3 regions of the Salinispora pacifica DSM 45544 genome follow, and region 2 is predicted to be linked to each of the others. Evidence: predicted binding sites of a transcription regulator. Region 2 holds the regulator's gene; each other region holds the start of a gene.

Region 1 (7,580 bases), 1.6 Mb from region 2:
CGTAGCCACCGGTCGCGGCGTTCAGGCCGTGACCGGCCTCGATGCCACGGACGTGCTCGACGACGACGCCACCCTCGAGGCCGGCGTTGACGGCGATCTGCCGCAGCGGGCCGTCCAGCGCGATCTTGACGATCTGGGCGCCGGTCGCCTCGTCACCGGTCAGGTCGAGCTTGTCGAAGGCGGTCTTGCCGGCCTGCACCAGCGCGACGCCACCACCCGGAACAATGCCCTCCTCGACGGCAGCCTTCGCGTTGCGAACGGCGTCCTCGATGCGGTGCTTGCGCTCCTTCAGCTCGACCTCGGTGGCCGCGCCAACCTTGATCACCGCAACGCCGCCGGCCAGCTTGGCCAGCCGCTCCTGCAGCTTCTCCCGGTCGTAGTCGGAGTCGCTCTTGTCGATCTCGGCCCGGATCTGGTTGACCCGACCCTGGATCTGCTCGGCGTCGCCGGCACCGTCGACGATCGTGGTCTCGTCCTTGGTCACCACGACCTTGCGGGCGCGACCCACCATGTCGAGGCTGACGGCGTCCAGCTTGAGGCCGACCTCCTCGCTGATGACCTGGCCACCGGTGAGGATGGCGATGTCACCGAGCATGGCCTTGCGGCGGTCACCGAAGCCCGGGGCCTTGACGGCGACGGACTTGAAGGTGCCCCGGACCTTGTTGACGACCAGGGTCGCCAGGGCCTCGCCCTCGATGTCCTCGGCGATGATCAGCAGCGGCTTACCCGACTGCATGACCTTCTCCAGGATCGGGAGCAGGTCCTTGACCGAGGAGATCTTGCTGTTGACGATCAGGATGTAGGGGTCGTCAAAGACGGCCTCCATCCGCTCCGGGTCGGTCATGAAGTACGCGGAGATGTAGCCCTTGTCGAAGCGCATACCCTCGGTGAGCTCAAGCTCCAGGCCGAAGGTGTTGCTCTCCTCGACGGTGATGACGCCTTCCTTGCCGACCTTGTCCATCGCTTCGGCGATGATCTCGCCGACGCTGGGGTCACCAGCGGAGATGGAGGCGGTGGAGGCGATCTGCTCCTTGGTCTCGACGTCCTTGGCGAGCTTCAGCAGCTCCTCCGAGACGCTGGCGACCGCGGTCTCGATGCCCCGCTTCAGGGCCATCGGGTTGGCGCCGGCGGCCACGTTACGCAGGCCCTCGCGGACCATGGCCTGGGCCAGGACGGTCGCCGTCGTCGTGCCGTCACCGGCGACGTCGTCGGTCTTCTTCGCGACCTCCTTGACCAGCTCAGCGCCGATCTTCTCGTACGGGTCCTCGAGCTCGATCTCCTTGGCGATGCTCACACCATCGTTGGTGATGGTGGGAGCGCCCCACTTCTTCTCGAGCACGACGTTACGGCCCTTGGGGCCGAGGGTCACCTTCACAGCGTCAGCGAGCTGGTTCATGCCCCGCTCGAGGCCGCGGCGAGCTTCCTCGTCGAACGCGATCATCTTGGCCATACGGCGTTGTCCTCCTGGACACTCACGGGCCACCCGAGAGGGTGTCTCCCGGATGGGCCGCCTGGTTACGCACCTTCAGACATCGCCACCTGGCGACGGCGACGTCCGTCGGCCGGGCCGGATAGCCCGCGACGACCGGCCAACTGCCGCACCCGCGTCCTGCGACGCCGCTGCAACCGTGGCCCTCCCGCCCCGACCATTGGCACTCACGGTATGCGAGTGCCAAGGACCTGTTTAGCACTCCCCCTTGCCGAGTGCAAGCACGATCGCCCAGGGCAGTCGACTTCCACCGCCCGCCGAACGACGCTCACCAGCCCCTCGTACGCCGACCACGCGGCGACAACGGCAACGAGCCCTACCTGCTTCCTCAGGTAGGGCTCGCTCTTCCTCAGGTGGGGCTCGGAGGTGACGGTGCGGCGAGAGCCGGGGCACGAACGAACAGCAGCCGGGGCGCAGCGGGCGGCCGGCGGGCACAGCGGGCAGCCCGGCGGAGCAACGTCACCCAGCCGCACGCCGGCCGGGCGCCAGCCCGAGCCGGTCGGCTGGGTGGTGACAATCGTGGGGACGACCGTTACGCCGGTCGCCCCCGAGGCAGCGCCGGTCGCTCAGGCGACGACGCGCACCCGTTCGGCCTGCGGGCCCTTCTGCCCCTGGGCGATCTCGAACTCCACCCGCTGGCCATCGTCCAGCGCCTTGTAGCCGTCCATCTCGATAGCAGAGAAATGGACGAAGACGTCCTGCCCCCCGTCAACGGCGATGAAGCCGTAGCCCTTTTCGGCGTTGAACCACTTCACGGTGCCCTGTGCCACGGTGCACTTCCTAACTATGCGCGACTCCACTCACCCCGGCCGAGCCGGCACGCCGGCCGGCGGGTGGTACCGGTTCGACGATCGGCGACGGCCGCTGAACCGGTGACCGAAATCGCACGCTACACGAGGCGTGACGACGGCGCACGACCACAAATCGGACATACGGTGAGTGGCTCCCATCGTCGGGCATCGTTGTGATAAATAACCGACATGACGAGCGATCCCGCCCCGGGGCCGGCATCGACCCGGCGGGCGTGGATCCGTCGGGTCCAGCCGGCCGACGCCGCCCGAATGCGGGCGCTGCGGCTGGAGATGCTCGCCGACGCACCGCTGGCCTTCCTGGAGACGCTTGCCGACGCGGCGGCCCGCCCCCACGCCGACTACGCGGCGCGCATCGCGTACACCTCGACGGGCAGCGCCAACGCGCAGTTCGTCGCGGACCCGAGCGGCCGGCTGGTCGGACATGCCGGGGGCGCGGCGACTCCGGACGAACCAGGGCTCACCGTCATCTTCGCCGTCTACATCACCCCATCCTGGCGGGGTGGCGGACTGCTCCCCGACCTGATCGACGCGGTGGCCGGCTGGTCCCGCGCCTGCGGTCGTCCGGAGCTGATGCTGGAGGTCGTGGTCGGTAACGAGCGGGCCTACCGGGCGTACCGTCGGTTGGGGTTCGTCGACACCGGCCGCCGCCTTCCGCACCCGACGATCCCGACCCTCACCGAGCTACAGATGCGCCGCCCGGCCTGAAGGGACGCGGTACGACGCCGAACGGGTCCGGGACACCGACCGGCGGGCCCAGCCAGGGGTGCGTGCGCCCGATAGCGCCCGGACCGCAGTCGCACTGATCTCCAGAAATGTCGTTGGCGTCGATGTCCGGCTAGGCTGAACGCCGCCCGCTCCACGAGCGTCCTTAGTAGGAGGTGACCGTGCCCGGCAATAACCCGGCTACGGAAGATCAGCAGCGACCCCATTCATCCGCAATCGACAATGGTGTGCCACATTCCGCGCGGATCTACGACTACTGGCTCGGGGGTAAGGACAATTTCGCCGCTGACCGGGCCGTCGCCGAGGCCCTGATATCGGCGATCCCGACGGTGCGGTCCATGGCGGCCGAGAACCGTCGATTCGTCCACCGGGTGGCCCGCTATCTGGTCGGGCAGGCCGGCGTACGGCAGTTCCTGGACGTCGGCACCGGCATCCCGACCAGGCCGAACCTGCACGAGGTAGCCCAGGAGATCGCTCCGGAGACCCGAGTGGTCTATGTCGACAACGATCCCATCGTCCTGGCCCACGCCCGAGCCCTGATGATCAGCACTGAGCAGGGGCGCAGCGAGTACATCCACGCCGACCTGCGTGAGCCGGAGTTGATTGTCAACCACCGGAAGCTGCGCGAGGTACTTGATCTCAACCGGCCGGTCGCGTTGACGATTGTCGCGACCCTGATGCTGCTCGAGGACGCCGAGGACCCGTGGCGCAAGATCCGCGTGCTGATGGACGCCCTGCCGTCCGGTAGCTACGTAGCGATCACCCATCCGACCGGCGACTTCAACCCGGAGGCCGTCAAGAAGGCCGTTGACGCTGCCGTTGGCAGCGGCATGACCCTCGTGCCCCGCAGCCGCGACGAGGTGGCCCGATTCTTCGCGGGTTGGGACCTGGTGGAGCCGGGAATCGTCCCGGTGGCGGCCTGGCAGCCCGACGACGGCGCGCCCACCGACCCGCACGCCGCCTACTACTGGGCCGGCATCGCTCGCAAGCCCTAGCCCCTCTTCGCCACCGGAGTCACGCCGGGGACGCCGGGGACGCCGGGCGGACAACACCGCGAAGGAGTCGTCCGCCCGGACCGCCCGCCGGCGCAGATCCGGGACGTGCGGCGGAGCTAGGCTTGCGCGCCCCGGATGCGAGGGTGGGTCCGCTCAGACGTGGCGACGGCTCTGCACGATGCGGAACCGGTTGGCGACGTAGGCACCGTCGGTGAGAGCCGCGTTGGCCGCCGGGTTGGCGCCGCTGCCATGGAAGTCGGAGAAGGCCGCCGACTGGTTCACGAAAACACCTCCGGTCAGGTTCGCCGACAGGTGCACCCCGACCTCGACCGCCGCCACCTCGGCCGCGTCCAGCACCGCGTCCTCAGTCGAGTAGACCGCCGCGGTCAAGGCACCCTGCTCACCCACCGTGGCACGCAGGAGCTCCAGGCTGTGCTCGGTCGAGTCGGTCCCGATCACGAACGAGATCGGGCCAAACCACTCCCGGGTGTAGGTGGCGGTGTCGTCGGCGGTCAGTCGGACGATGGTCGGCGTCCGGACCACCGCGCCGGGGAAGGCCGGGTGGGTGACGGTACGGGACTCCAGCACCGCCTCACCGACCTTGGTCACCTCGTCCAGTCGCTCCAACACCCCGTCGTTGACGATCGCGCCGGTCAACTCCACGCTGCGCGCCGGATCGGCGGTGAGCTTGCCTACCGCCGCCGCGATGCCGGCCGCCACCTCGGCGAAGCTCTTGTGCCCCTGGTCGGTCTCGATGCCGTCCCGGGGAATCATGATGTTCTGCGAGGTGGTGCACATCTGGCCGCTGTAAAGGGTCAGCGTGAATCCCAGGTTGCGGCACATCCCGCCAAAGTCGTCGGTGGAGTCGATGACGACCGCGTTCAGGCCGGCCTTCTCGGTGTAGACCTGCGCCTGCCGGGCGTTGGCCTCCAGCCAGTCGCCGTACTCGGAGGAGCCGGTGAAGTCGACGATCCGTACCGCCGGATGCTGGGCCAGCGTGGAGGCGAGCTTCTCGCCCGGCGCTTCGGGGGCGAGCTGCACCAGGTTCGGGTCGAAGCCGGCCTCGGCGAGCACCTGGCGGGCGTACCGCACCGTGATCGCGAGCGGCAGTACCGCGCGCGGGTGCGGCTTGACGATCACCGGGTTGCCGGTGACCAGCGAGGCGAAGAGCCCCGGGTACGAGTTCCAGGTCGGGAAGGTGTTGCAGCCGATCACCAGCGCGACACCCCGCGGCACCACGTGGAAGGTCTTGGTCATCCGCAGCGGGTCGCCCTTGCCCGCCGCCTTCTCCCAGCCGGCCGTGCCCGGGTGCCGGGTCATCTCCGCGTACGCGTAGGCGAGCGCCTCCAACGCCCGGTCCAACGCGTGCGCACCGCCCGCCTGGAAGGCCATCACGAACGCCTGCCCGCTGGTGAACTGCACCGCGTTGGCCAGCTCGAAGACGTTGCGGTGCAGCCGATCCAGGATCTCCAGGCAGACGCCCACCCGGGCCTGGGGCCCGGCGTCCCGCCACGACGGCAGCGCCGTGGCGGCGGCGGTGGTGAGATGGTCGGCGCTCGCGTGCGGGTAGCCGACGCCCAGGTCAACGCCGAAGGGGCTGACCTCGGTCTGGACCGTGCTCCCGGCGCCGGCCTGGTCAAGGGGGAAGTCACGACCGAGGTATGCCTCGAAGGCCGCCTTGCCGTCGTCGGCGGCGGTCTCGCCGTACACCCGCGGGCTGGGCGACTCGGGGTAGGCGGACCAGTACCCGCGCTGTGAGATGGCGGTCAGCGCCCGGTCGAGGGTCTCGGCGTGCCTGTCGTACAGGGGGTGCGGGGTCTCCGTCATGCCGACATCATGCAACAGATGTCGGCACGATCAGTAGGGCCGCGTCACAGATCAGATGGTCAACTGCCAGTTGGTCCAGCGATCCGCCACCCGGAACCCGAGTTGCTCGTTGATGCTGATCATATGGTCGTTGGCGGCGGCGTTGAAGGTGTTGATGACCCGCACCGCCGGTTCGTGGGACCGCAGGTACCGCAGGTTTTCGAGCTTGACGAGCAGGCCGAGGCGGTGCCCCCGGTGCTCCGGGTCCACGATGGTGATCTGCTGGAGCGCGTGCCAGTCGATGGTGGCCGCCACGTCGAGCATGGTCCAGCCGACGAGCCGGCCGGAAGCCCGGTGGCGTACTCCGGTGTGGTACCGACGCCGGCCGCGCGCGTCCAGCGCGACATCGGTGGCCCGGACCCGCTCGACGTCGTACCGCTCCGGCTCCCACGCCAGGTCCCCCATCGGCGCGTCGGTGACGAGGCGCCCCTCGAGGTAGGCGACGTCGGCCCGATATTCCGCCGGGGTGTGGCCCCGCCAGAACACCAACTGGTAGTCGGTGGCCCGGTCCTGGGCGTCGGCCAGCATGCGGGCCAGCGCCGCGGGGTCGAGTTGGTCGAGGTCCAACCGGCGGCGGACGTCAGCCAGCACGGAGTTCGCCCCGAGCGTACGAGCGAAGGCGGCACCGGCCGCCACCGTGTCCAGGGTCATCGCGGTCAGCCGCTTGCGCCGGTGTTCCCGGGCCAGCTCGACCGCGCGGTCGAACAGTGCCCGCCCGACCCCCCGGCGCCGAACGGCCGGATGCACACTCAGGTCGACGAAGACGTTCTCGGTGTTGTCCAGCTGCGGCAACTCCAGGGTGAGCAGGCCGGCGGCCGCGCCATCGAGGTGGGCCAGCAGGTGCACCGGCGCGTCGCCGGGCATTGGATGCCGCACGGACCCGATGAACCGCTGCGGGCAGAAGAGCGGAAAGTCAGGCAGATCAACAGCGGATGCGGCCGCCTCGATCTGGACCGCCACGTCGATCGCTCGGTCGTCGGCGGGGCCGAAGGGGGTGATGGAGATGCCCATACCCGCAGCCTCCGCCACGAGGCGCTGGCCGGTCCAGTCATTTTTCGACGGCCGGATCTTCGCAACCAGGCAGGAGGCCAGGGCAGCAGCAGCAGAAAATTTGGGGTGGTCGGGAGGGACTCCCACACAACGCCGCTGGCGCTGGGTCGAAAGAACAAGTCTCCGGCGAGAGCCCTCCCGCATTAGCCATTTTCCGCCCTGAAAAACCGGACGTCAAGCCCGCACGGGCAGGTTTCACGCAGTCCGGGCCTCATCAAGCACTAAATGACGTATCAACCCATCAGCCCGGCGTCCCGGGCCGCCCGCAGCGACGCCTTGATCCGGTGACTCGGGCCCGCCTGATCCGCCACCGCGTCCAGAGTCTTGAGCCCCTCACCGGTATTGAAGATCACCGTCTCGGCGGTCGGATCGAGCCGGCCGGACTCGACGAGCTTTCGCAGCACCGCCACGGTCACCCCACCGGCGGTCTCGGCGAAGACCCCAGCGGTACGGGCGAGCAGCCGGATCCCGGCCCGGATCTCGTCATCGTCGGCCGCCGCCATCCAACCGCCGGTCCGACGGACGGACTCCAGGGCGTACGGGCCGGCGGCCGGGTCACCGATGTTCAGCGACTTGGCGATGCCGGTCGGCTTGACCGGGTTGATGGTGTCACTGTCGGCGTGCAGGGCAGCGGCGATCGGGCTG
Region 2 (7,580 bases):
GCCCTTGCGGGAAAAGACATCGTGCGGGCGCTCGTGGATCTCCACATAGAGGTCGCCGGCGGTGCCACCGCCGGGGCCCACCTCGCCCTGTTGGGCCAGTCGGATCCGCATCCCGTCCTCGACCCCGGCGGGAATCTTGACGGTCAGCGAACGCCGGGTCCGCACCCGGCCGTCCCCGGCGCAGGTGGGGCAGGGGTTCGGAATCGTGGTGCCATGGCCCTGACAGGCGGTACACGGCCGGGCCGAGACCACCTGCCCGAGGAAGGTGCGCTGCACCGACTGCACCTCGCCCCGCCCGCCACACGCCTCGCAGGTCTCCGGATGGGTGCCGGCGGCGGTGCCCGCACCGGAACAGGTGGTGCAGAGGACGGCGGTGTCGACCGTGATCGGCGCCTCCACGCCGAACGCTGTCTCGGGCAGGTCCAGTTCGAGGCGCAGGATCGCGTCGGAGCCCGGTCGGGTGCGGGGGCGCGGCCCCCGTCCGCCGCCGCCGGCGGCCCCCCCGAAGAAGGCGTCCATGATGTCCTGGAAGCCGACGAACGGACCGGCCTCGCCGGGTCCACCCGGGCCGCCGCCCCCGCCGCCCGGGGCGAGCGGGTCGCCACCGAGGTCCACGATCTGCCGCTTCCGGTCGTCGGAGAGGACCTCGTACGCGGCGTTGATGTCCTTGAACTTCTCTTGCGCCGCCGCGTCCGGATTCACGTCCGGGTGGTACTGGCGCGCGAGCTTGCGGTAGGCGCGCTTGATCTCGTCGTCGGAGGCTTCCCGGCTCACGCCGAGGATGCCGTAGTAGTCCTTGGCCACTGCGTTCGGTGTCCTCATGTTCGTCTCGCTTGCGCCGACCGCCGGCCCGGTCCGGCCGGACGGTAATGCCTAGTTCTGGGCTAGCAGGTCGCCCACGTAGCGCGCCACGGCCCGAACCGTGGCGATGGTGCTGGGATAGTCCATCCGGGTCGGCCCGACCACTCCGAGACCCCCCAGGATGGTCACCCCTGGCCCGTAGCCGGTGCTCACCACCGAGGTGGCCCGGAGGTTGTCGATCTCGTTCTCGTCGCCGATCCGGACGCGCATCGCGCTCGGCTCGACCTCCCCAATGAGTTTGAGGAGGACCACCTCCTCCTCCAACGCCTCCAGGATGGGGCGCAACGATCCCTGGAAGTCGAGCAGACCACCGCGGGTGAGATTGGCGGTGCCGGCGAGGGCGATGCGCTCCTCGTGCCGTTCGACCAGCGTCTCCAGCAGGACGGTGGAGAGGGTGATCATGGCCGGGCGCAGCTCACCGCTCACCTCGTCAACCAACGCCTGCACCAGCGGCGGTGTGTCGGCGAGCCGGGTACCGACCAGCTTCTCATTGACCAGCTGCCGCAGATCGATCACGTCGTCCGGGGGGATCGGCCCCGGTAGCTCGACGAGCCGCTGCTCGACCCGACCGGTATCGGCGATCATGACCAGCATCAGCCGGGTCGTGGAGATCGGCACCAGCTCCAGGTGCCGGACCGAGGAGCGAGCCAAGGACGGGTACTGCACGACGGCGACCTGCCGGGTCAGCTGGGCCAGCAGCCGGACCGTGCGGTGCACCACGTCGTCGAGGTCAACCGCGCCGACCAGGAAACGCTCGATCGCCCGGCGCTCGGCCGGGGTGAGCGGCTTCACCCGGGACAGCCGGTCCACGAAGAGCCGATAGCCGCGGTCGGTGGGCACCCGGCCGGCGCTGGTGTGCGGCTGCCGGATGTAGCCCTCCTCCTCCAGGACCGCCATGTCGTTGCGGACGGTCGCCGGGGAGACTCCGAGTTGGTGGCGCTCGACCAGCATCTTGCTGCCGACGGGCTCCTGCGTGGCGACGTAGTCTTCGACGATCGCGCGCAGCACCGCGAGTTTGCGGTCGTCGAGACCCATCCTTCCCCCCTCCTCCTGCGACGCGTCGGCGGTCGAGGCGCTTCCTGGCACTCGACTCTAGCGAGTGCCAGTCTACGTCGGCACGCCCGCCAACGCGATGATCAACAAAGATCGAGTACCGTCATCGAATGATGCGGCTGGGCCCGCCGCCCAACCCGACGGTCCGCCTAAGGTGATCATCTGGACAGCCGGGATGGCGCCGCACTGGGGCTGGTTGTCCCCTGCGCCTACGGTGACCCCATGACGGAACCACCTCGCCCTCCTACCGGCGGAGAGCCTGGGCTACCCGGCCCGGGTCCTGACGACCCCACCACCCCGATGCCCGGGGCATCTGACCCGGGTAGCTGGCCGCCACCGGGCAGCTACCCTCCCCCCGGCGCCATGCCACCGCCCGGCGGCTATCCACCCAGCGATGCCGGCTTCCCACCCGGCGGAGGGTACGGCCCACCCGGCGGAGGGTACGGCCCACCCGGCGGTTACGGAAACAGCGAGGACCGGATGTGGGTCCTCGGCGCGCACCTCGGCGGCGCCGTCGGCGCACTGATCAGCGTTGGTCTGCTCGGGTTCGTCGCCCCACTGATCGCCTACCTGGCCCGCGGCAACCAGTCACCAGCCGTCCGCGCGCACGCCCAAGCGGCGCTCAACTTCCAGATCACCTGGTCGCTAATCGCCTTTGTCCTGCTCTTCGTGGGCGGGTGCCTGCTGTTCCTGCCGAACATCACCGTCGTGGTGATGCAGGTCGTGTTCGGCATCATCGCCGCCCTCCGGGCGAATGAGGGCCGGCAGTACCGCTACCCGATGTCGGCCAAGCTCATCAAGTGAAGCCCGACTGGCCGGATCCCGACCGAACGGGTTCCGGCCGGGCCGGCTCCGCTGTTGCCCGGTCCCATCGCCGTCGCGGTCCACGCCGGCACCGACCAATCATCCGATCTGCCCATCCTGACTGGATGACGGGATACGAGTGGTTCGTGAGCGCTGGGCCGACGAGGACCGGAAGGCGCCGATCAGCCGAGCAGGTCCCGCACCACCGCGTCCGCGAGCAACCGACCGCGCAGGGTCAACACCGCCCGACCACCGCCATACGCCGCCGCGGCCAGCAGACCGGCTGCCCGGGCCCGATCGGCGCCGGCACGACCGACGGGGTCCAACACGTCCAGCGGTAGGCCCGTGGCGAGCCGGAGCCGCAGCATGACGTCCTCCAGGTGCGCCTCGTCGACGGTCAGCACCTCCCGGGCCAGGCCCGGCGACGCACCCGCCGCGAGCCGTTGCGCGTACGCCGTGGGGTGTTTGACGTTCCACCAGCGCACCCCCCCAATGTGGCTGTGTGCCCCCGGGCCGAGGCCCCACCAGTTGCCGCCGGTCCAGTACAAAAGGTTGTGCCGGCACCGGGCAGCCGGGGTCCGCGCCCAGTTGGAGACCTCGTACCAGGAGAACCCGGCGGCGTCGAGGGCCGCCTCCGCGGCCAGGTAGCGGTCCGCGGCGACGTCGTCGGAGGGCTGCGCCAACTCGCCCCGCCGCACCTGGGCCGCGAGCCGGGTCCCCTCCTCCACGATCAGGGAGTACGCGCTGACGTGGTCCACCCCCGCGGCGACCACCTCGTCGAGCGAGGCGGCGAAGTCGGCCGCGCTCTCCCCCGGCGTCCCGTAGATCAGGTCCAGGTTGACGTGGTCGAACCCGGCCTCCCGAGCCTCCCGGGCGGCGGCGACGGCCCGGCCGGCGCTGTGCCGCCGATCCAGGATCGCGAGCACTCCGGGCGACGCGGACTGCATACCCAGGGAAATCCTCGTGTAGCCGGCAGTCCGCAGCGCGGCGAGAGATCGCGGGGTGACCGACTCCGGGTTGGCCTCCGTGGTGATCTCCGCGTCGGTGGCCAACCCCCAGGTGCGATCGATGCCGTCGAGGATCCGGGCGAGGTCCGCCGCGGGCAGCAGGGTGGGGGTGCCACCGCCGACGAAGACCGTGTCGACCCGGGGCGGAGGGTTCCCGCGCAGCACACGGGCGGCTAGCGCGAGTTCGGCGAGGACCGTGTCGGCGTACTCCTCCCGGCTGGCGCCACCCCCCAACTCGGCGGCGGTGTAGGTGTTGAAGTCGCAGTACCCGCACCGGCTGGCACAGAAGGGGACGTGTACGTACACGCCGAACCCCCGCGTTCCCACCGAGGTCAGGGCGGTTGTGGGCAGCGATCCATCCACCGGGATGCGCTCGCCTTCTGGTAGGACACCGGGCATGGCCACTAGTGTGCCCGCATGACCTCTCCCGACGCGCTGGTGCGGGCCGCCACGGCCGGCGGGGTGATCACCCTCACCCTGAGCAGCCCGCACAACCGCAACGCGCTCTCCACCCCGCTGATGACCCAGCTGCTCGACGGACTCGCCGCGGCGGTCGCCGACGACGCCGTGCGCGCGGTCGTGCTGGACCATGCCGGGCCGGTCTTCTGCTCCGGCGCCGACCTGAAGGAGACCGCTGCCGCGTACGCCAGCGGCACGGTGCCGGCCGGGATGCTCGGTGACGTGCTCGCGGCCGTGTCGGAATGCCCAAAGCCGGTGGTGGCGCGGGTGGCCGGGCCGGCACGGGCCGGCGGGCTGGGCCTGATCGCCGCGGCCGATCTGGCGATCTGTGCCCAGGAGGCGACGTTCGCCTTCACCGAGGTCCGAATCGGGGTGATCCCGGCGGTGATCTCGGCAACGGTACTGCCCCGACTGCGGCCCCGTGCCGCGGCCGAGCTCTACCTGACCGGGGACACATTCGACGGGCAGCGGGCCGCCGAGGTCGGTTTGGTCACCGCGGCGGTACCGCTGGCGGAGTTGGACGCCGTCGTCGCCCGCTACTGCGATTCGCTGGTCCGGGGCGCACCCGGCGCACTGGCCGGGGCCAAACAACTGCTCCGCCGCCCCACCGCGACCGATCTGCGAGGCGAGCTCACCGACCTGGCCACCCTCTCCACCGGCTACTTCCTCTCCGCGGAGGGGCTGGAGGGCGTGTCGGCGTTCCGGGAGAAGCGGCCAGCGAGCTGGGTGCCGGGCCAGTAGCCCGATTCTTGGCGGGCCCGGCACGGGCGGTAGCCCCGGGTTTCTGGCCGGCGCAGCACGGGAAGGCTGACGCCCACCGCCGCCTCGACCGACCGGCAGCCGAACCGACGAACGCCCGGGCAGCGCCGCCCCGGCTGGCCGGCGGCTCACGGGCACCCGGGGCTTACTCTTGTCGGACTCGTCGAAACAGGGGGTGCAGGTGCGGACTCGGGCAGTCGTAGCGGCTGGCGTCGTTCTGGCGCTCGTCGCCATGGTCGGGCTCTTCGTCACCTTCCGGCACATCGCGGACGGGATTCGGCTCCCGTTCGCCGGGCGGAGTTGCACGGTGCAGGCAGGCGGCCAGGTGGAGCTCGATGCCGGCCAGATGGCCAACGCGGCGACAATCGCGGCCATCGGGGCGCAGCGCGGCATGCCGGAACGGGCGGTCGTGGTGGCGCTGGCGACCGCGTACCAGGAGTCGGGGCTGCGCAACCTGGCCGGCGGCGACCGGGATTCGGTGGGCCTGTTCCAGCAACGGCCCAGCCAGGGCTGGGGCTCGCCAGCCGAGATCCGGGACCCGCGGTACGCGACGAACACCTTCTACGCCGCGCTGGCGAAGGTGCGCGACTGGGAAGAGATGCGGGTGACCGACGCCGCCCAGACGGTGCAGCGCTCGGCCTTCCCGGAGGCATACCAGAAGTGGGCCGACGAGTCGGAGGTGCTGAGCCGGGCCCTGCTCGGTCAGGCCAGCGGAGCGGTGGCCTGCGCCGTCAACGACGATCCGGAGCACCGCGGCGCCGCGGCGACCGCGGCGCTGGCCCAGGGGCTCACCCTGGACTGGGGGCTCGCCCCCGAGGCCGCGGCGGCCGGCCCGACCCGGCTGACCGTGGCCGTGGACGACGAGCAGGGCGGCTGGCGGTACGCGCACTGGCTGGTGTCCCACGCCCAGGACAACGGCGTCCAACTGGTCCACTTCCGAGGGCTACGGTGGACCGCGGAGGAGGGCGTCTGGGCCCCGACAACCGGCAAACAGAGCCCCACCCGGGTGGTCGCCGAGGTCCTCGACGCCTCCTGAGGTCGGTCCTCGACGCCTCCTGAGGTCGACCGGATCGGGCTGACCAGGGCGGCTGCCCCGAGTCAGCCCGAGCGTCGGCTATTTCTTACCGGACGTCTTGCCGCCGCCCCCGGAGTCCGCGGAGAGCGCGGCGATGAATGCCTCCTGCGGCACCTCGACCCGGCCCACCATCTTCATCCGCTTCTTGCCTTCCTTCTGCTTCTCCAGCAGCTTGCGCTTGCGGCTGATGTCACCGCCGTAGCACTTCGCCAGGACGTCCTTGCGGATCGCGCGGATGGTCTCCCGGGCGATCACCCGACTGCCGATCGCCGCCTGGATGGGCACCTCGAACTGCTGACGGGGGATCAGGGAGCGCAGCTTCGCGGCGATGGTGGTGCCGTAGGCGTACGCCTTGTCCTTGTGCACGATCGCGCTGAACGCGTCAACCGGCTCGCCGTGCAGCAGGATGTCCACCTTGACCAGGTCGGAGGCCTGCTCGCCGGAGGGCTCGTAGTCCAACGACGCGTACCCCTTGGTGCGGCTCTTGAGCTGGTCGAAGAAGTCGAAAATAATCTCTGCCAGCGGCAGCGTGTAGCGCAGCTCCACCCGGTCGGCGGAGAGGTAGTCCATGCCGAGCAGCGTGCCCCGGCGGCCCTGGCAGAGCTCCATGACCGCGCCGACGAAGTCGTTCGGGGTCAACACCGTGGCGCGCACCACCGGCTCGTACACCTCGGCGATCTTGCCGGTCGGGTACTCGCTCGGGTTGGTGACCACGACCTCCTCGCCGTCCTCGTTGATGGCCCGGTAGACCACGTTCGGCGCGGTGGAGATCAGGTCGAGGTTGAACTCCCGCTCCAGTCGCTCCCGGATGATCTCCAGGTGCAACAGGCCGAGGAAGCCGCAGCGAAAGCCGAACCCGAGCGCACCAGAGGTCTCCGGCTCGTAGGTCAGTGCCGCGTCATTGAGCTTGAGCTTGTCCAACGCGTCCCGCAGGTTCGGGTAGTCCGACCCGTCAATCGGGTAGAGGCCGGAGTAGACCATCGGCTTCGGGTCCTTGTACCCACCGAGCGGCTCCGCCGCCGGCCGCGCGTTGATGGTGACGGTGTCACCGACCCGGGACTGCCGGACATCCTTCACGCCGGTGATCAGATATCCGACCTCGCCGACCCCGAGGGCGTCCGCCTTGACCATCTCCGGGGAGATCACCCCGATCTCCAGCAGCTCGTGGACCGCACCGGTGGACATCATCTTGATCCGGTCCCGGGCGCTGATCTGCCCGTCAACCACCCGGACGTAGGTGACGACGCCCCGGTACACGTCGTACACGGAGTCGAAGATCATTGCCCGGGCCGACGACTCCGCCACACCGACCGGCGGGGTGAACTGCCGGACGATCTCGTCGAGCAGGTGCGGCACACCGTCGCCGGTCTTGCCGGAGACCCGGATGCAGTCCGCCGGATCGCCGCCGATCAGGTGGGCCAGCTCCTCGGCGTACTTCTCCGGCTGCGCCGCCGGCAGGTCGATCTTGTTGAGTACCGGGATGATGTGCAGATCGTTCTCGAGCGCCAGGTAGAGGTTGGCCAGGGTCTGCGCCTCGATGCCCTGGGCGGCGTCCACCAGCA
Region 3 (7,580 bases), 430 kb from region 2:
GGTAGTCACGTCAGCGTTCCGTAAGCAGTCCGGAAGACGCGTCGGGGCGCGTCGCCACTGTGGACGACGCGCCCCGACCGAGCGTCCGGCGTGGGTCAGAAACCCGGGCCGTGCTGGTGACCGTGGCCGTGACCAGCCGCAGCCGGCTCCGGCTCCTGCGGCTTCTCCACCACGAGGCTCTCGGTGGTGAGCAGCAGGCCCGCGATCGACGCGGCGTTGGCGACCGCGTTGCGGGTCACCTTCACCGGGTCGAGGATGCCGGCCTTGGCCAGGTCGACGTACTCGCCCGTCGCTGCGTCGAGGCCGTGGCCCCAGTCCTTGTCGACGACCTTCTGCACCACGACGTAGCCGTCGTGGCCAGCGTTCTGGGCGATCCAGCGCAGCGGCTCGACCAGCGCCTTGCGCACGATCGAGACGCCGACCTTCTCGTCCCCGACGAGGCCGAGGTCATCGTCGAGCGCCGGCAGGACCTGGGCCAGCGCGGCACCACCGCCGGGCACCGTGCCCTCCTCGACCGCGGCCTTGGTGGCGGCGATGGCGTCCTCGATGCGGTGCTTGCGCTCCTTCATCTCGACCTCGGTCGCCGCGCCAGCCCGAATCACGGCGACGCCACCGGAGAGCTTGGCCAGCCGCTCGGCGAGCTTCTCCCGGTCCCACTCGGAGTCCGAAGCCTCGATCTCCTTGCGGATCTGGGCGACCCGGTCGACGGCGTCGGCGGCCTTGCCGCCGCCGTCAACGACGGTGGTGTTCTCCTTGTCGACCACCACCCGGCGGGCGGTGCCGAGCACCTCCAGCCCGACCTGGTCAAGCTTGTAGCCCAGCTCCGGGGCGACCAGCTCGGCACCGGTCAGGATCGCCATGTCCTGCAGCATCGCCTTGCGGCGGTCACCGAAGCCGGGAGCCTTCACCGCGCAGACCTTCATGGTCTTGCGGAGCGCGTTGACCACCAGCGTGGACAGCGCCTGACCCTCGACGTCCTCGGCGATGATCAGCAGCGGCTTGCTCTCCTGGAGGACCTTCTCCAGCAGCGGCAGCAGCTCCTCGATCGCCGAGATCTTCTGCGTGGTGATGAGGATGTACGGGTCCTCCAGGACCGACTCCTGCCCCTCCGTGTCAGTGACGAAGTTGGGCGAGATGAAGCCCTTGTCGAACTGGAGACCCTCGGTCACGTCCAGCTCGGTGGCGAGGGTGGAGCCCTCCTCGACGGTGATGACACCGTCGCGGCCGACCCGCTCCATCGCCTCGGCGATGAGCTCACCGATCGTGGCGTCCTGCGCGGAGACGGTCGCGACGTGCGCGATCGCCGCCTTGTCCGACACCTCGACGGCCTTGCCGAGCAGCGCCTCGGAGACCTTGGTGGCCGCCGCGTCGATGCCCCGCTTGAGGCCGGTCGGGTTGGCGCCGGCTGCCACGTTCCGCAGGCCCTCCCGGACCAGCGCCTGGGCCAGCACGGTGGCGGTGGTGGTCCCGTCGCCGGCGACGTCGTTGGTCTTGGTCGCCACCTCCTTGACCAGCTGCGCGCCGAGGTTCTCGTGCGGGTCGGTGAGCTCGATCTCCTTGGCGATGGTCACGCCGTCGTTGGTGATCGTGGGTGCGCCAAACTTCTTGTCCAGGACGACGTTGCGCCCGCGGGGGCCGAGGGTGACCTTGACCGCATCCGCGAGGGCGTTGACACCGTGCTCCAGCTGGTGCCGAGCGTCGTCCGAGAAGCTCAGGATCTTCGCCATGAATGTCCCTTCGAAGCGTCGTCGCCCCGGCCCGGCGAGCCGGACCGGGGCGACGACACTGCTCGGTTACCTACTTCTCGATGACCGCGAGGACGTCGCGGGCGGAGAGCACCAGGTACTCCTCGCCGGCGTACTTGACCTCGGTGCCGCCGTACTTCGAGTAGAGGACGGTGTCGCCGACCTTGACGTCGATCGGCACGCGGTTGCCCTTGTCGTCGATCCGGCCCGGGCCGACAGCGAGGACAGTGCCCTCCTGCGGCTTCTCCTTGGCGGTGTCGGGAATCACGATGCCCGACGCCGTGGTGGTCTCAGCCTCATTCGCCTGGACCACGATGCGGTCCTCAAGCGGCTTGATCGCAACCTTGGTCGCGGTAGTCACGGGCATACCCTCCTGGGGTACTTGGTTTCGTTACCGACCGGCAAACCGGCCAGCTCAATCTGCCACATGCCACCGGGCGGGGCCGTCGTCGCGGGTGCCGGTCCGCCTGGCGTTAACCTGCCGGGCACCAGGGCCCGGAGGTTGGCACCCTCAGGTCGAGAGTGCTAATCGCAGGTTATTCCTCGGCTAGCACTCCGTCAAGGAGAGTGCCAACGAACCGCCCAGCGCGTCGCGCGTACCACGTGCGTGGGCCGGCGCCGGCCCGGCAACACCCCAACTCAGACGCTCGCGGACCAGCCGGAAGAATGGCGGGGTGGACCTCGGACAGCTGGCGCGGCTGCGTACCCCCGCGGGGTCGGCGGCGCTGACGGCGGCCACCGAGGTGGCCGGGGGTGACCCGCTGGCCGCGGCGACGGCGCTCCGCTCCGCCGGGTTCCCGGCCGACCTGGCCGCGGCGGCGCTGACCCAGGCCGAGCTACGCCGACGTGCGGTGGGCAAGTTCGGTTCGGTAGCGGCTGACATGTTCTTCACCCGGGCCGGCCTGGAGCAGGCCACCCGCCAGGTGGTGGCGCGGCGACGCGCCGAACGGCTGCGCGCCAGCGGCGTCCGCGCCCTGGCCGACCTCGGCTGCGGAATCGGCGCGGACGCGCTCGCCGCCGCCCGGGCCGGGATCCGGGTGTACGGGGTGGAGGCCGACCCACTCACCGCCGCGACCGCCACCGCGAACGCCGAGGCGACCGGACTCGCCGAGCGCTTCACCGTCAACCAGGGGGACGCGACCACCTTCGATCTGCGCCGGGTGGACGGGGTCTTCTGTGACCCCGCCCGCCGGGCCTCCGGTCGACGGATCTTCGACCCGAACGCCTACTCCCCGCCGTGGGACTTCGTGCTCTCGCTGACCGAACGGGTGCCGCGGACGGTCGTCAAGGTGGCGCCCGGCCTGGACCACGCACTGATCCCACCCGACGCGGAGGCGGAGTGGGTCAGCGTCAACGGCGACCTGGTCGAGGCCGCCCTGTGGTGCGGCGAGTTCGCGACGGTGGCCCGCCGCGCGACCGTGCTGCGAGAAGAGCCGCCGACCGACACCACCGGCCGGGTCGATCCCGCCACGCACCGCACCAGGGTGCACGAGCTGACCAGTTACCGCGTCGCCGAGGCCCCGGTCGGGCCGGTCCGCCGCTATGTCTACGACCCGGACCCGGCGGTGGTCCGCGCGCACCTCGTCGCCGAACTGGCCGGCGCCCTCGACGCCACCCTCGCCGATTCGGCGATCGCCTATCTGTACGCCGACACTCCCACGCCGACCCCCTTCGCCCGCTGCCTGGAGATCACCGACGTGCTGCCGTTCTCGCTGAAGCGGCTTCGTGCCCTGCTGCGCGAGCGGCGGGTCGGCCGGGTGGAGATCCGCAAGCGGGGTTCGGCCCTCGAGCCGGAGCAACTCCGCCGCGATCTGCGGTTGACCGGCGACCAGCCGGCCAGCCTCGTGCTGACCCGGGTGGACGGCGCCCCCACGGTGCTTATCTGCCGTCCGGCCACCAGCTAGCGTGATGGGGTGGCACGACGACAGGCTACGCCGGCGACCACGCTGCTGAGCAAGCGGAAAGTCAGGTACCGCACCCATCCGTACGACGTGCCGGCGGACGCCCCGAACTACGGAGCACTTGTTGCGGCGACGCTCGGCCTGCCGGCCGACCGCGTGTTCAAGTCACTGGTGGCCGTGGTCGATGGCGCGCTCACCATCGCGGTCGTCCCGGTGACCGGAGAACTCGGCCTCAAAGCCCTGTCCGCCGCCGTAGGCGCCAAACGGGCCGTGCTGGCCGACCGGGCAACGGCCGAACGTGCCACCGGGTACGTACGCGGCGGCATCAGTCCACTCGGACAGCGGCGCAACCTGCCGACCGTGCTCGACGAAAGCGCCCTTCACCACGAGACCATCTACGTCTCGGCTGGCCGTCGGGGGCTCCAGCTGGAACTGGCGCCACAGGATCTGGTCGCCCTCACCAACGCCCGAACGGCACGGATCGCCGCCACCTAGACCAGCTGGACAACCCGCGCTCTGGCCTGGTGCCCTGGCCGGATGCGGGCTGATCGCGCCACCCTCCCGAAGCGCCGGCTACGTCCGACGCGGTCTGGCGGCTTGCCGCCCAGGCCTGTCCGCGAGTGGACCGGCGACCGGCCCGGCTCAGGTTCGTCGGGTCATGATGTGCAGGGTGGCGGCGAAGCCGAGGGCGCACCACGCGGCCAGGACCGCGTACGGCGCGGCCGAGACGCCCTCCGGGCCGGCGGTGAGGGAGTCGCGAACCACCTGCGCCATGTGCTGGAACGGCAGCACCTGGTGGACCGTCTGCAGCCACTCCGGGAGCCGGTCGGCGGGGAAGTTGATCGGCGAGAACATCAACGCGATGAAGACGATGAGCTGGGTCACCATGTTCGTCACCGGTGGCGCGGCCGCGTAGGCGATCGCGAGGCCGACGGTGGTCGCGGCGAGCGCGACCAGGACCGCGGCGGGTACGGCCAGCCAGCTCACTCGAAGGGTGAGATCAAAACGCAGTACCGCGACCAGTAGCCCGAGGAGCAGTCCCGGCGCCCCGACGACCAACCAGGTGGTGACCTCCGAGAGCACAACCGCGGTCCGCGGTACGGGCAGTGTCTGGTTGTAGGTGAAGGTGCCCTCGGTCTTCGCGGTGGCGACCAGTTGCGGTGCCATCACCATGCCGATCGTGATCAGGCCCAGGGTCGGCGCCCCGGTGGCGAGGTAGCGCGCGGTGGCCGAGTCGATCTGCGGCAGCAGGAAGGCGAACCCGAGGACGATCCCCACCGAGAGGAAGATCTGGACGACCAGCACCAGCGAGAGCAGGTAGCGCAGCCGGATCGCCGACCAGCGCAGCAGGAGCAGGTAACTACGAAACCAGGGTCGCATCAGGGTTGGTCTCCGGGTTCGCGGTCAGGGTGAGGTAGAACTCTTCGAGGCCGACGGGGTTGAGCGAGAAGCGGCCGGTTATCGACGCTGCCCAGGCCACCGCGAGCTGCGCGTGCTCCGCGGCGAGGGTGATGGTGAGCCGGTCGCCCGCCCGGCTGGTGCGCAGCGCCCAGGCCGGCACGGCCGGTGCGGCGGTCCCGCTCATCTCCAGGCGCAGCTGTCGGTCCGGGGCCAGCGCGGCCGGCGGGCCGGTGGCGGTGACCCGGCCGTGGTTGAGGATCACCACCGTGTCGATCACCCGTTCGGCCTCGGCGATGTTGTGGGTGACCAGGACGACTCCGTGCCCCGCCGCGGCCAGTTCCCGAACCTGTGCCCAGAGCAGGCGCCGGCGGGCCGGGTCCACGTCGTTGGTGGGTTCGTCCAACATGACCAGCCGGCCCGGCTCGACGACCGCCATGCAGAACGCGGTGAGCCGCCGCACCCCGCCGGAGAGGCGTTCGCCGGGCTGGTCCGCCCACTGCTCGATGTCCAGGGCGGCGAGCAGTTCGGTGGTCCGACGTCGCACCGCCCGGCGGTGACCACCGCGGATCCTGCCGATGCTCTCGATCGCCTGACGGACGGTGACACCGGTGAGTGGGGCGTGGGCCTGCGGCTGGAACGAGCAGACCGAGCGCGCCCAGGCGGGCTCGGCGACCGGGTCGCGGCCGAGCAGGGTGATCGTGCCGCCGGTTGGTCGAGCCAGGCCGACGACCTGGTTCAGCAGGGTGGTCTTGCCGGCGCCGTTGTGTCCGAGCAGGCCGAGGAGTTCACCGTCGGCTACCGCCAGGCTGATGTCGTCGTTGGCGCGCACCCCACGGCGATAGACCTTGGTCAGGTTGTTGATGTACAGCATGAGACTCCGAATACCGATTAGTATCTGGATACCAGACGGTATGTAGATACTGGGTCGTATGTCAATGGGGTAGGTTCGGTACCCATGGCGGAGCGACTCACCCGGGCACAGCGACAGGAACTCACTCGGGCCCGCCTCCTGGACGCCGCGGAGGCCCGGTTCGGCGACCGCGGGATTCACCAGACCTCACTGGATGAGATCGCCGCCTCCATCGGCCTGACCAAGGGCGCCATCTACGCGAACTTCAGCAGCAAGAACGACCTCATCGCGGCGATCCTGGAGCGCAGGGTCGGCGGCCACGAAGAACCGCACCCGATCCAGTCCCTGGCCACCTGGGCGGCTCGCCTCGGCGACAGCTACGAGTCCAACGTGGACAGGGACGAGAACCGCCGCTTCGCGCTGGCGCTCATCGAGTTCTGGCTCCACGGCATGCGCAACGAACCCGCGCGAGCGCTCCTGGCCCGATGGCTCCAGACCGCCCGCGAAGCCACCGCCCAGGACGCCGCCACCCTGACCGGCGTCGATCTCCCCCTCCCCGCCGACCAGCTGGCCACCCTGCTCCTGGCGCTCGACATCGGGGTGGGCCTCCAGCGCCTACTGGACCCCGAGTCGGTGCCGGCCGAGGTCTACACCGCCGGCGTCCAGGCGATTCTGGGGCGCGAACACCCGAAGTGACCCCCGCGCCGGTGACCGCACCGGGCAAGGACACGGCAGACCGGGCCCGTCACAGCCCAGAGACCACGACGTTGCCGAATTGTTACTGCCGACAACAAACTCATGACCTCGACACTCTTGTGTCCTCCAGGGATCGCGGAATACGTTGCCGGGCACAACAAACCATCCCCCAATCCCCCACCTGGAAAGGACCCTGCAGATGCGCAAGGGTTTCCTCGCCGCTGCCACCGTCGGCCTCCTGGCCACCGGCAGCATGGCGGCCTGTGGCGACAACTCCGACGAGGAGTCGGCCGGCAAGACCCCCAAGGTCGGCGTGATCCTCCCGGACAGCAAGTCCTCCGCCCGCTGGGAGGGCGCGGACCGCAAGTTTCTGGAGGAGGCCTTCAAGGAGGCCGGCGTGGAGGCCGACATCCAGAACGCGCAGGGTGACAAGACCGAGTTCCAGACCATCGCCGACCAGATGATCACCCAGGGGGTCACCGCCCTGATGATCGTCAACCTGGACTCCGGCACCGGCAAGGCCGTCCTGGACAAGGCCAGGTCGCAGGGGGTCGCCACCATCGACTACGACCGCCTGACCCTCGGCGGCTCCGCGGAGTACTACGTCAGCTTCGACAACGAGGCCGTCGGCAGGCTCCAGGGCGAGGGCCTGATCAAGTGCCTCACCGACGGCGGCGTGCCGAACCCGTCGATCGTGTACCTGAACGGCGCGCCGACCGACAACAACGCCACCCTGTTCAAGAACGGCTACGACTCGGTCCTCAAGCCGAAGTTCGACGCCGGCGAGTACCAGCAGGTCGCGGACGACTCCGTCCCGGACTGGGACAACGCGCAGGCCGCCACCATCTTCGAGCAGCAGCTCACCAAGTCCGGCGGCAAGATCGACGGGGTGCTGGCGGCGAACGACGGGCTCGGCAACGCCGCCATCTCGGTGCTGAAGAAGAACAAACTCAACGGCAAGGTCCCGGTCACCGGCCAGGACGCCAC

The links. Region 2 encodes HrcA, which represses chaperone genes, less so after heat shock. Its sites were predicted from a motif close to GGTTNGCACNCTCNNNNNGAGNGTGCNAACC; they were not measured.
Region 1: the regulator HrcA is predicted to act here: its motif matches at 1,648-1,678, upstream of groL (chaperonin GroEL).
Region 3: the regulator HrcA is predicted to act here: its motif matches at 2,246-2,276, upstream of groES (co-chaperone GroES).

What each region holds. Positions count from the first base shown of each region.
Region 1 is NZ_KB905359.1:2,815,819-2,823,398, forward strand. It holds gene groL (chaperonin GroEL) at 1-1,450, opposite strand, end outside; gene SALPAC3_RS0112745 (cold-shock protein) at 2,056-2,259, opposite strand; gene SALPAC3_RS0112750 (GNAT family N-acetyltransferase) at 2,470-3,006, shown strand; gene SALPAC3_RS0112755 (SAM-dependent methyltransferase) at 3,240-4,019, shown strand; gene paaN (phenylacetic acid degradation protein PaaN) at 4,173-5,846, opposite strand; gene SALPAC3_RS0112765 (GNAT family N-acetyltransferase) at 5,898-6,896, opposite strand; gene thrC (threonine synthase) at 7,169-7,580, opposite strand, start outside.
Region 2 is NZ_KB905359.1:4,423,529-4,431,108, reverse strand. It holds gene dnaJ (molecular chaperone DnaJ) at 1-804, opposite strand, end outside; gene hrcA (heat-inducible transcriptional repressor HrcA) at 874-1,896, opposite strand; gene SALPAC3_RS29440 (DUF4870 domain-containing protein) at 2,395-2,718, shown strand; gene hemW (radical SAM family heme chaperone HemW) at 2,901-4,124, opposite strand; gene SALPAC3_RS0120370 (enoyl-CoA hydratase-related protein) at 4,143-4,925, shown strand; gene SALPAC3_RS0120365 (hypothetical protein) at 5,119-5,979, shown strand; gene lepA (translation elongation factor 4) at 6,058-7,580, opposite strand, start outside.
Region 3 is NZ_KB905359.1:3,995,146-4,002,725, reverse strand. It holds gene groL (chaperonin GroEL) at 96-1,727, opposite strand; gene groES (co-chaperone GroES) at 1,798-2,112, opposite strand; gene SALPAC3_RS0118365 (class I SAM-dependent methyltransferase) at 2,420-3,649, shown strand; gene ybaK (Cys-tRNA(Pro) deacylase) at 3,659-4,141, shown strand; gene SALPAC3_RS0118355 (ABC transporter permease) at 4,289-5,026, opposite strand; gene SALPAC3_RS0118350 (ABC transporter ATP-binding protein) at 5,007-5,918, opposite strand; gene SALPAC3_RS0118345 (TetR/AcrR family transcriptional regulator) at 6,003-6,593, shown strand; gene SALPAC3_RS0118340 (sugar ABC transporter substrate-binding protein) at 6,793-7,580, shown strand, end outside.